Linked DNA regions of Acidithiobacillus ferrooxidans ATCC 23270. The protein of the gene in region 1 binds, or shares a complex with, the protein of each later gene. Links are inferred from orthologs where the notes say so. Each region holds a gene or a part of one and is shown on either strand. Other genes may lie near its edges.

Region 1 (5,968 bases):
TGTATATATTGCGCCATGGCATGATACTTGCTTGACTTATTGCGCATCCGACGATCCAAAAGGAACAGTCATGAAAAAGCCCATCTATAATACCCTGTTAACGATGTTGATCGCCGCACCTTTTGTGGCTTTGGGGAGTTTTGTGAATACGGTGACCCCCATCGCCAGCCCCACACATACCGCATCTGTCCAACCGGTGTTGCAATCCGGTTTGCAGACAGTCAGTGCCGTGGGCCAGGTGGTGGGCCATGTGGAACAGGCTCAGTGGCTGAAGCTGACGCCCGCGTCTCCGGAGGAAGGGAAGCCGGTAGGCGAAGCTGTCGACGTGGTGCAGATCTGGTCCGTATGAGTGTGCCCGACCGGCGTGCGCGACGCTCAACCGAGTATGGCGCGGCGTGCGCCGTGGCTGAGCAGGGGGAGTGCAGCCCTTTGCAGCATGGGGGGCAGGGCGACGGGTTTGAGCAGCATCTTGATGGCCATATCGAAAGGGTAATAGCGATCCACCCAGCCGCCTATGCGTTTCCGGAACGCGGCAAAGTCCTCTATGAAAAACTTCTCTCCCGGATTTTTCACTTCAAAAGCATTTTTGATCGCCAGATAGCTGTCTTCCTGCTCTGCTTCCGCTACTCGTTTCCATAGTTCGCGACCGATACGCCAGCGCGAATTTTTTTCGGCGGCCTGATATTGCCTGAAAATTCTGTAAAAATATTTGTAGTGGTGGACTTCGTCAGCGCGGATGTGTGCGGCGATCTGGCGCAGCACCGGCTCCGGGCTCGCCGCCTGAATCATGGTGTAGAAGCTGGCCGTACCCGTCTCGACGACACAACGCGAAGCCATCTCCAGCGCGTGCGTGGGGCCGAGCAGTTCTGTGCGGCAGCAGGGCGCATACGCCGTCACGAAGCCCTGATATGCACGTTCCCAGTCGAAATCCGGCCAGACAAAGAGCACGTACCGGCGCAGCGCGTGCCCGTGCTGTACCTCTTCCATCTCCCACTCCTGGCGCAACCATGTGGTGGCGCCGACGTTTTCCTGGTAATACTCCACCAGGTTGCGGGTATAGAGATCGGAGAGCGTTTCTACAAAAGAGGCGCCGGCTAACAGGTAAAACCAGTCGGTGTTGCCGATGATCTTTTCTTTTTCAATGGTGGCATAGGGAATATCGGTCAGAGACCAGGTCGGACGAACGCTATCTGCGGGCATTGTGTTGGCCGCCTCCTTGAACTGCGGTTGATAAGACCTTTAACTATAGCGCACATCTGGCGGGGCCGCGCGTGGCTGGCGTATTATCCCCCGGGTACCTGCCCAGGGCAGGTAATGTTGCGTTTTCAGGAGGCCGTCATGGCGTTATGTGTGGAATTGCATCCCGTGAACCCGCAACCGCGATTGCTGGCGCAAGCGGCTGAAGTGTTGCGCGGGGGGGGCTTGCTGGTTTACCCAACGGATACCTGTTATGCCTTGGGCTGTACGGTGGCGGCACGGGAGTCCCAGGAGCGGCTGCGGCGCATCCGGCAACTGGATTTGCAGCATGACCTTTCGCTACTGTTTTCCAGTATTTCTCAGTTGACCGACTATGCCCAACTAGACGATCGCGCCTACGCACTGCTGCGTAGAATCCTGCCCGGACCTTATACCTTCATCTTGCCGGCGACCCGGGATGTGCCGCGTCGCCTCGCCGACCCGAAAAAGCGCAGTATCGGTGTACGCATACCCGCGAGCCCCCTCTGTGAGGGGCTGATTGCCGAATTGGGAGAGCCCCTGATGAGTTCCACCCTGCAGCTCCCCGGTGCCACTGCACCGCTGACGGATCCCGATGAAATCTGCAAAACGATGGGCAATCAGGTGGATATGGTGCTGCTGTCCGGCCCTGGCGGGGTGCGCTGTTCAACGGTGGTGGATTTGCTGCAGTGGCCGCCCCGATTGCTTCGCGAAGGTGCCGGGGATCCGGCAGCGCTGGGTCTGGGTGCTGCCGTCTGAGATGTCGGTGGTATTAGGCGGGCGGGTCAGTACACTGATATACTCCGGCCATGTCTGACGCCGCGCAATTTATCCAAACCTTGGCCATTTGGGCCATTCCTGTACTGTTCGCCATTACCGTGCACGAGGTGGCCCATGGCTGGGTCGCCTGGAAACGGGGCGACCCGACGGCCATGCTCATGGGGCGGCTAACCCTGAATCCCATTAAACACATCGATCCCTTCGGAACGATTCTTCTGCCGGGCATACTGCTCCTGCTTCATTCGCCCTTTCTATTCGGCTATGCCAAACCGGTGCCGGTCAATTTTGACGGGCTGAAAGATCCCAAGCGCGATATGGTGCTTGTCGCCATCGCCGGGCCGGCCGCCAACCTCTTGATGGCCTTCTTCTGGACGTTGGTGCTGTGGCTCGGCGGACATCTTCCCGGTGCCCTGGCCTATCTTGATGAACCCATGCAGTTGATGGGTAAAGCGGGCATCATGATCAACGTGATCCTGATCATTTTCAATCTGATTCCTATCCCGCCGCTGGACGGCGGCCGGGTGGCTGTGGGGCTCTTGCCGCCGTCCGCCAGCATTGCCCTGAGTCGGATTGAACCTTACGGGTTCATCATCCTGATCGTGCTGCTGTTCACCGGCGTGCTCTGGTCTGTGCTGGGTCCCCTTTTTCTGATGATGAGCAATTTTTTTCTGACGATGGGTGGTTGGTGATGAGAGAGATCATCGTTTCCGGCATGCGCCCGACGGGCCGCCTGCATCTGGGGCATTATCATGGCGTACTGAAAAACTGGCTGCGTCTGCAGGAGGAAGCGGAGTGCTATTTCTTCGTCGCCGACTGGCATGCGCTGACTACCCATTATGAGACGATCCAGGGGATCAGTGTTGCGGTCTGGGATCTGCTCATCGAATGGTTGGCCGTGGGTGTGGACCCGGACAAAGCCGTGCTCTTCATCCAGTCCCATGTGCCAGAACATGCCGAACTCGCGCTGCTGCTGGGAATGCTGACACCGCTTTCCTGGCTGGAGCGTGTCCCGACCTTCAAAGATCAGCAGGAAAAACTGCGCGAACGTGACCTTGCCACCTTCGGTTTCCTGGGCTACCCGCTGTTGATGACGGCAGACATTCTGGTTTATGACGCTCACAAGGTACCTGTGGGCGCAGATCAGGTCGCGCATCTGGAGATCAGCCGGGAGTTGGCGCGGCGTTTCAACAGTTTTTACGGGCGCGACGCCGATGCCGCGACCCAGGTGGAAAAGGGTCTGCAGGTCATGGGCAAGCGTGCGGCGAAGACTTTTTTGTCCTTGCAGCAGCGCTTCCAGCAGGATGGCGATGCGCTGGCCGTGAGCGAGGCAGTGGTATTCCTGGGAGGGCAGGCGGGACTCAGCGCCGAGATGCGCGAGCAACTCCTGGCCCATCTGGAAGGCAAGGGCCGCGAAATCCTTCGCGAACCACAGGCGCTTTTGACGGCGGCTTCCAAAATGCCGGGGCTTGACGGGCAGAAAATGAGCAAGTCCTACGGGAATACCATCCCGTTACGCGAAGCGCCGGAGGTGGTTCGGAAAAAAATACGTACCATGCCCACCGATCCGGCACGGGTGGCACGCACGGATCCTGGCACGCCGGAAAAGTGCCCGGTCTGGGCCTTGCATCAGGTGTATTCCGGGCCTGAGACGCAGGCATGGGTCCGCAACGGCTGTACGACGGCGAGTATCGGCTGCCTGGATTGTAAACAGCCGGTGATCGAAGCCGTGCTCGCCGAACAGGCCCCGATCCGTGAACGCGCGGAGTACTGGGCGGCACGTCCGCAACAACTCACGGAAATCGCCCATGCGGGCGCTCAACGTGCCCGCCAGCGTGCCGCACAAACGCTGGAGCGGGTCCGTGCGGCCATGGGGCTGGCCCATGAGCGTCACGACTGCTGAATCCGGCGCGTCGGCTGCACCCGTACAGGTTCACGGGCAGTCACGGGCAGACCTACCGGACGGCCTCTTCGTTCCGCCGGATGCTCTGGAGCTGTTGCTGGAAAGCTTCTCCGGCCCGTTGGAGCTGCTGCTCTGGCTCATCCGCCGTAACCGCATGGATATCCGCGATATTCCCGTAGCCGAAGTGACCCGCCAGTACCTGCATTACCTGCACGAGGCGCGTCGCCGCAATCTGGAACTCGCGGCGGAATATCTGGTGATGGCCGCCTGGCTGGCGGAGATCAAGGCGCGCATGCTGCTGCCGGTGCCTCCGACTGGAGATGATACGGATTTTGATCCCCGGCAGGAGCTGGCGCGCCGCCTGGAAGCCCTGGCTATGGTGCAGGGTCAGGCTGCGGCGCTCCGCGGCCTGTCCCAGGCCGGTCGGGATTTCTGGCCGGTCTGCCCTGCGATACATCCCGATCCGTTCCCCGCACCTCCTCCAGTGTCTCTCACCGATCTGGCGAATGCCTGGCGGGCTTTGCTGGGGCGCCCGCCCCGCAGACTGGCTCCCGCCCATACCCTGGTACACCCGCATATGGGACTACGGCAGCGGATGGTGGAGGTGCTGTTGCTTTGTCGGCGGGAGTCGCGTCCCTGGTATCTCCATGAGCTTCTGCCGCTTGGGGCGGATCGCCTGGCTCTGGCCGTGTCCCTGTTGGCGGTGCTGGAGTTGCTCCGGCAGCGGGCATTGGCCCTGGTTGGAAATGAAGATGTGGGCTGGCAGATCGTTGTGGCGGCGGCGCAGGTCTTTGGCGACTGATGCGTGAAGCGCTCCTGGCATTGTTTTTGTCCAGCGCCGAGCCGCTTACTCGCGCGCGCCTGGCCGATATTTTCGACGGCGACCCTGGCTGCGCGGGATGGGAGGCGGCGCTGGACATGCTGTTGGCTACCGGCGAGGGACCTCTGCAACTCGTCTGTGTAGCGGGTGGCTATCGTCTGCAGATTCATCCGCGTCACAACGCCCTCGTGGCGCGCCTCCATATGGAGCCACCACGGCCTTTGTCGCGGGCCACGTTGGAAACCCTGGCGGTGATTGCCTATCAGCAGCCGGTGACCCGTCCGGAAATCGAGCACTGGCGTGGGGTTGCGGTCAGCGTGCAGATCATGCAGCAGCTTCAGGAGCGGGGCTGGATCACCACCAGCGGACACCGGGATACACCGGGTCGCCCCGCGCTTTGGGTGACAACACCCGGTTTTCTGGAGCATTTTTCATTGCCGTCGCTGGCTGCGTTGCCGGAGATCGTGACGATGGAAGAGGGCCAGACGGATATACAGGCAGGCATAACGGACTGAAACCTTATTAAAAATATATTTGGAAAGTTGCAACAATCTAATTTGACGAATTGGGAAGGTTCTATAATATTCCGACTAGAAATCCAATTGGGCTCGGTAAGCGAAATCCGATGTTGTGGCTTACCTTGAATCTGGCGCGGTAAAGTACGAGAGGAGCAGGCAATGGCACATGTGGTAATTTTGGGTGCGGGCACAGGCGGAATGCCGGCGGCCTACGAAATGAAGGAAGCTCTGGGTTCTGGGCATGAGGTGACGCTGATCAGCGCCAATGATTATTTCCAGTTCGTTCCGTCCAACCCGTGGGTGGGGGTGGGCTGGAAGGAGCGCGATGATATCGCTTTCCCAATCCGGCACTATGTGGAACGTAAAGGAATACATTTTATCGCGCAGTCCGCCGAACAGATCGATGCCGAAGCGCAGAATATCACCCTTGCCGACGGCAACACGGTACATTACGACTACCTGATGATCGCGACAGGTCCGAAGCTGGCTTTCGAGAATGTACCGGGTTCCGATCCCCATGAAGGCCCGGTGCAGTCCATTTGTACGGTGGACCATGCGGAACGGGCCTTTGCCGAATACCAGGCTTTGTTGCGCGAGCCCGGCCCCATTGTCATCGGTGCCATGGCCGGCGCAAGTTGCTTCGGACCGGCTTACGAATATGCCATGATCGTCGCTTCCGACCTCAAAAAACGGGGCATGCGCGACAAGATTCCGTCCTTCACCTTTATCACCAGT
Region 2 (4,633 bases), 870 kb from region 1 along the record:
GTGGTGATACCGCCGCGTACGTACCAGCGTCCCAGCAGGCGCAGATAGCGCGGGTTGATCAAGCCGATCAGATCGTCGGCGATGCGGTTGGTCATCGCCTCGTGAAAGGCGCCCTCGTCGCGGAAGCTCCAGAGGTAGAGTTTGAGGGACTTCAGTTCGACATTGTGCTGATCCGGGATAAAATCCAGCATGAAATGCGCAAAGTCGGGTTGTCCCGTCAGGGGGCAGAGGCAGGTAAATTCGGGCAGATCCATGTGCACCACATAGTCCCGCTCGGGGTGGGGATTGGAAAAACGCTCTAATTCCCTGCTGGGTTGACTGGGCATTCGCAACTCCTCATCATCGGTGCTTCATCAATTCGGCATACTATAGCAAAACACCCTTTCATGCGCCTCTCGGCCATCATCCTACAGGGCTTCAAATCCTTTCGCGAAAGTACGCGCATTCAGTTCAATGCCAATCCGGTGGTGATCATTGGCCCCAATGGCTGCGGGAAATCCAACACCGTTGATGCCGTGCGCTGGGTACTCGGTGAATCCTCGGCACGCCAACTGCGCGGTGGCACCCTCAGTGACGTGATCTCCAATGGCGGCGGCAGTCGGCCGGCCGCATCGGTGGCGACAGTCGAACTGCGCTTCGATAACAGTGATGGGGCGGCACCGGGTGCCTTTGCCGGGGCGGCTGAAATCAGCGTCCGACGCAGTCTGGACCGCAAGGGCGATGGCCATTACCGAATCAACGGCGCCCGCTGCCGGCGACGCGATGTGGCGGATCTGTTTCTCGGTACGGGACTCGGCGGCAATGCTTATGCCATCGTTGAGCAGGGGACCATCGGGCGCATCGTCGATGCGCGACCGGACGATCTGCGCGCCATTCTCGAAGAGGCGGGGGGCATCAGCCGATATAAGGAGCGTCGGCGGGAGACCACACAACGCATCGCCGAAACGCGGGAGCACCTTCAGCGCTTGTATGATATCCACGGTGAGATGGATGGCCAGTGGCAGCGCCTGCAGCGGCAGGCAGAGTCTGCGCAAAGACTGCGCGCCCTACGGGTGGAGGAGCGCCAATGGCAGTGGTGGAGTCTGGCCCTGCGCGTGGATGCCCTGGAAGCAGAGCGCCGGCAGAGCCTGGAGCAGCGCTCCCGGCTGCAGGACGAATACCGAAGGGAGGAGCGCCTTCTCGATGCGGTGACCCAGTCCCTGGATCAACTCCGTGCGGAGGACCGGCGCATGCAGGAAGACATCGCCGCGGCACAGGGTGAACTGTATGCGGTGCAGGCCCGGCAGAGCGATATGGAACATCAGCTGCGAGAGCAGCAAGCTGCCCTTCAGCGCGTGCAGACCAGTCTGGACCAGGGCCAGGCACAGCAGCAGAAAGTCCGGTCTGAGCAGATATGCCAGGCGGAAGACGAAAACCAGCGGCAGCAACGTTTGCAGGATTTGGCTGTGCGACGGCAGGCACTGAGCGGCGAGGAGGACAGTGCCCGACGCTTGCGGCGGGAAGCGGAGCGGGGGCTCGAAAAACAGGATGAGGAACGTCAGAACCAGCAACAGGCTCTGGCCGAAATGCGTCGCAAACGGGATGTGACGATGGCGCAAATCCGCGAACTGGAGCCTCGCTTGGAGGACATCGAACGCCGCCTGCAGCGGCAGTCCGCGAACATACCCTCGGAGCGCGCCGCCATGCAAGCCCTGGCGGCGCGTTGCGGTACCACAGAAACCGTGTTGGCGGAAGCCGCATCGGAGCTTCGGGCACATCGGGAAGCGCTGGAAACCCTCCAGAACCGGATCGCCGTTTTGCGAAATGCCCGCGACGACACCCGGGCCAAGGCGCAGGAATATGGTGCCCGGCAGAAGGCGCTGGAGGGCCTGCTGCAGCGGCTGCAAAAACCGCAGGCGCAAAATGACCCCGCCGGCTCCCGGCTGGTGGATCAGATGCGCGTGCAGCCCGGCTGGGAGCGGGCGCTGGAGGAGGTCTTGGGCGAGCGCCTGAACGCTCTGGTGATGGAGGGCAACAACATGGTCACCCAGGGCAGCATGTTGTGGGTGAGCACGGTCATGCCGGCCGAACTGCCGTCGGACACGTTGCTGCAGGTCTTGGAAATGCCCGAGTCTTTAACTTTGGGATTGAGTGACTGGCTGTGGGGGCTGCGCATGGCGCCCGACTTGGCCTCTGCCCTCGATCAACGTCACCAGCTACGGGCGGGAGAGGCCTGGATTACGCCGCAGGGGGTGCTGGTGCATCGTTCCGGGGTCGCGTATCCGGAGCATGAAGACGGAGCCAGCCTGCTCCAGTGCCGCCGTGAATTGGCGGAAAATTGGGAGTGTTTCCAGCGGGCGCAGGCGGATGCAGCCGCTGCCCATGCCGCTTTGATCGCGGCGGAACAACAGGCGCGCACCCTGCAGGAGCAGGTCAGAACGGCAGATGCCCGCTGGCAGGACATGAGCCGGCAAAGCGCCCGGGAGCGGGAGTCTCTGGCTCGTCTGCGCAGCCGGGTAGAGACAGAAGAGCAGCAGCGCGCGGAAAGGGCGGCTGAGTCCCAGCGCCTCGACGTCGAACGCAACGCCCTGGAAACTCGCTTGCATGGACTCCGTCAGGAACTGGCGGCTGACGAAAGCGGATGGCAGGCCCTCGAGCAGGTGGTGCTGGACTCCCAACGGAGGACGGATACGTTGCGTCGCCGGGTGGACGAACTGCGCGGAATTCATGGACGCGTGCGGGGGGAATATCAGACGCTGGAACTCCGGCAGCAGCGCCTGCAGGCCGAATCGGAAGCAGCCATAACCCGTGCCGAAGACCTGCAACAGCAGTGGGACCAGCTTGCTGCCACTGTCGCCGAGAATGAAGGGGAACTGCTTCGGCTACAGGCCGCCCTGCCGGAAATGCTCAAGGCGCGAGATGCGGTGGGAGCATTGCGGGCAGGTCGTAGCGTGCATCTGGAGGTCTTGCAGTCGGCGGCACAGACTGCAGGGCAGCAGATTCGCGAACATGAAAGCCAGCGCCATGCCCTGGACAAGGGGTTGCGCGCCTTGCAGAAGTCCGAGGCCGCCGTCGAACAGCAGCTCGCAGGCCTACAGGCGCGTCTGGATGAACTGCAGCAGCGTGCCGCAGTGCTTGCGCAGGATTTAGGCGACGATCCGGGGCCTTGCCCGGATGCGACACGCTGCGAAGAGAGTCTTACCCGAATCGGCGCGGCCATCGCCAGCCTTGGCAACGTGAATCTCGCCGCCGAAGACGAGTTGCGGGAACTGGAGGGGCGCCGCGGTAACCTGCTGGCTCAGGTGGAAGATGTGGAATCTGCTCTGTACAGGCTGGCGGAGGCTATGGCGGCCATGGATCTGGAGACGACGGTTCGTTTTCGAGACACCCTCGATAAGGTCAATCAGGCCTTGCAGGAACTCTTTGCCGTTCTTTTTGGCGGTGGACAGGCGCAACTCAGTCTGGTTGGCGAGGATGTTCTGGAAGCTGGACTGGTGCTGCGTGCCCAGCCTCCGGGCAAGCGTAACGCCACTCTGCAGCAGCTTTCCGGTGGCGAAAAGGCACTCACCGCCATCGCGCTGGTGTTTGCCCTGTTCCACCTGAACCCCGCGCCCTTCTGTATATTGGATGAAGTGGATGCGCCACTGGACGACGCAAATGTGGGGAGATTCTGTCATCTGGTGCAGAAAATGGCGGCGCAGACCCAGTTTTTGATTGTGACCCACCGCAGCCTGACCATGCAGGTCGCCGAGCAACTGGTGGGCGTCACCATGACCGAACCGGGTGTCTCCCGTGTCGTACGAGTGGATGTGGCGGATACCCTGGCACAGACAGCCACCCATGAGGGAACTACGCCCTAGTGCGGATTCCGGCTGGAATCGATGGTTCCGGATATTAGTACAACACCATATCAACATGCTATAGTATTGATTCTATGTTCCCCGGACGCCAAGCAAAAATGCTGAGCGCAAAATTTTCCGTACCCGGATGTGGATGTTCCGGTTCGCGGCGTGGAGCAGGTACGGAAAATCAAGGTGTTTTTGTGTTTCACATGGGCGAACGATACTCTATTTATATGTTGGCATGATATACCTATACTGCCACAGTATGGAGAGTGATATGGATACTGATTTGCTACCATATGCTGCATATAATAATCGGGCTATAGAGTTGTTGTCCCGTATGCAGGCCATAATCTCTGAACAGGCGAATGATGCTGTCGAGTCGTTCTATCGTTCTTTAAATGATATTCCTGAAGCGCAAAGCATAATATCCATACTCTCGGAAGATGATTTTGCTTTTCTCAAGCGTAAACAGGTTCAGCATCTTTTGCTACTGTTGTCGCCTGGCATCGCAATGACGGATCAGGCTCTTTTATCACGGTCAGCAGGATATAGACATGCATCCATAGGCGTTGACCAGATCGTTCTAAAGAAGGCAAGCGAACACTATTTGAAGTACTTGTTGAATTCTATAGAGAGGCATGATTTTTCTATTTTCTATCAATTGGTAACCATGCGCCTTGCATTTGATATCAAATCTCAAATAGATGGATACAAGGATTATGAGCTATATTACATAAATGCTATAGATGGGCTTGGTGTTGATCCGGAATGCATCGGCCCTGTCGCAGATGTTAATGCCTGCGCGCGTG

Evidence for each region.
Region 2: the proteins of AFE_RS08305 (region 1) and smc are in contact, whole or in part, in a crystal structure (PDB 3ZGX), measured with the Bacillus subtilis proteins. The link is inferred for Acidithiobacillus ferrooxidans ATCC 23270 from one-to-one orthologs.

The regions. Positions count from the first base shown.
Region 1 is NC_011761.1:1,551,392-1,557,359, forward strand. What follows is about bases 2,787-5,786. They hold AFE_RS08305 (segregation and condensation protein A), read left to right. Parts: upstream 2,787-3,875; coding sequence 3,876-4,697; downstream 4,698-5,786. Other genes in these bases: AFE_RS08300 (tryptophan--tRNA ligase), read left to right, coding at 2,787-3,895; scpB (SMC-Scp complex subunit ScpB), read left to right, coding at 4,697-5,230; AFE_RS08315 (sulfide:quinone oxidoreductase), read left to right, coding at 5,393-5,786. Outside these bases: AFE_RS08280 (hypothetical protein), read left to right, coding at 71-349; AFE_RS08285 (ferritin-like domain-containing protein), read right to left, coding at 376-1,200; AFE_RS08290 (L-threonylcarbamoyladenylate synthase), read left to right, coding at 1,339-1,974; AFE_RS08295 (site-2 protease family protein), read left to right, coding at 2,025-2,684; more of AFE_RS08300, read left to right, coding at 2,684-2,786; more of AFE_RS08315, read left to right, coding at 5,787-5,968. UniProt on the Bacillus subtilis protein: Participates in chromosomal partition during cell division. May act via the formation of a condensin-like complex containing Smc and ScpB that pull DNA away from mid-cell into both cell halves.
Region 2 is NC_011761.1:679,897-684,529, forward strand. What follows is about bases 1-4,039. They hold smc (chromosome segregation protein SMC), read left to right. Parts: upstream 1-386; coding sequence 387-3,839; downstream 3,840-4,039. Other genes in these bases: queF (preQ(1) synthase), read right to left, coding at 1-326. Also shown: AFE_RS03575 (protoglobin domain-containing protein), read left to right, coding at 4,099-4,633. UniProt on the Bacillus subtilis protein: Required for chromosome condensation and partitioning.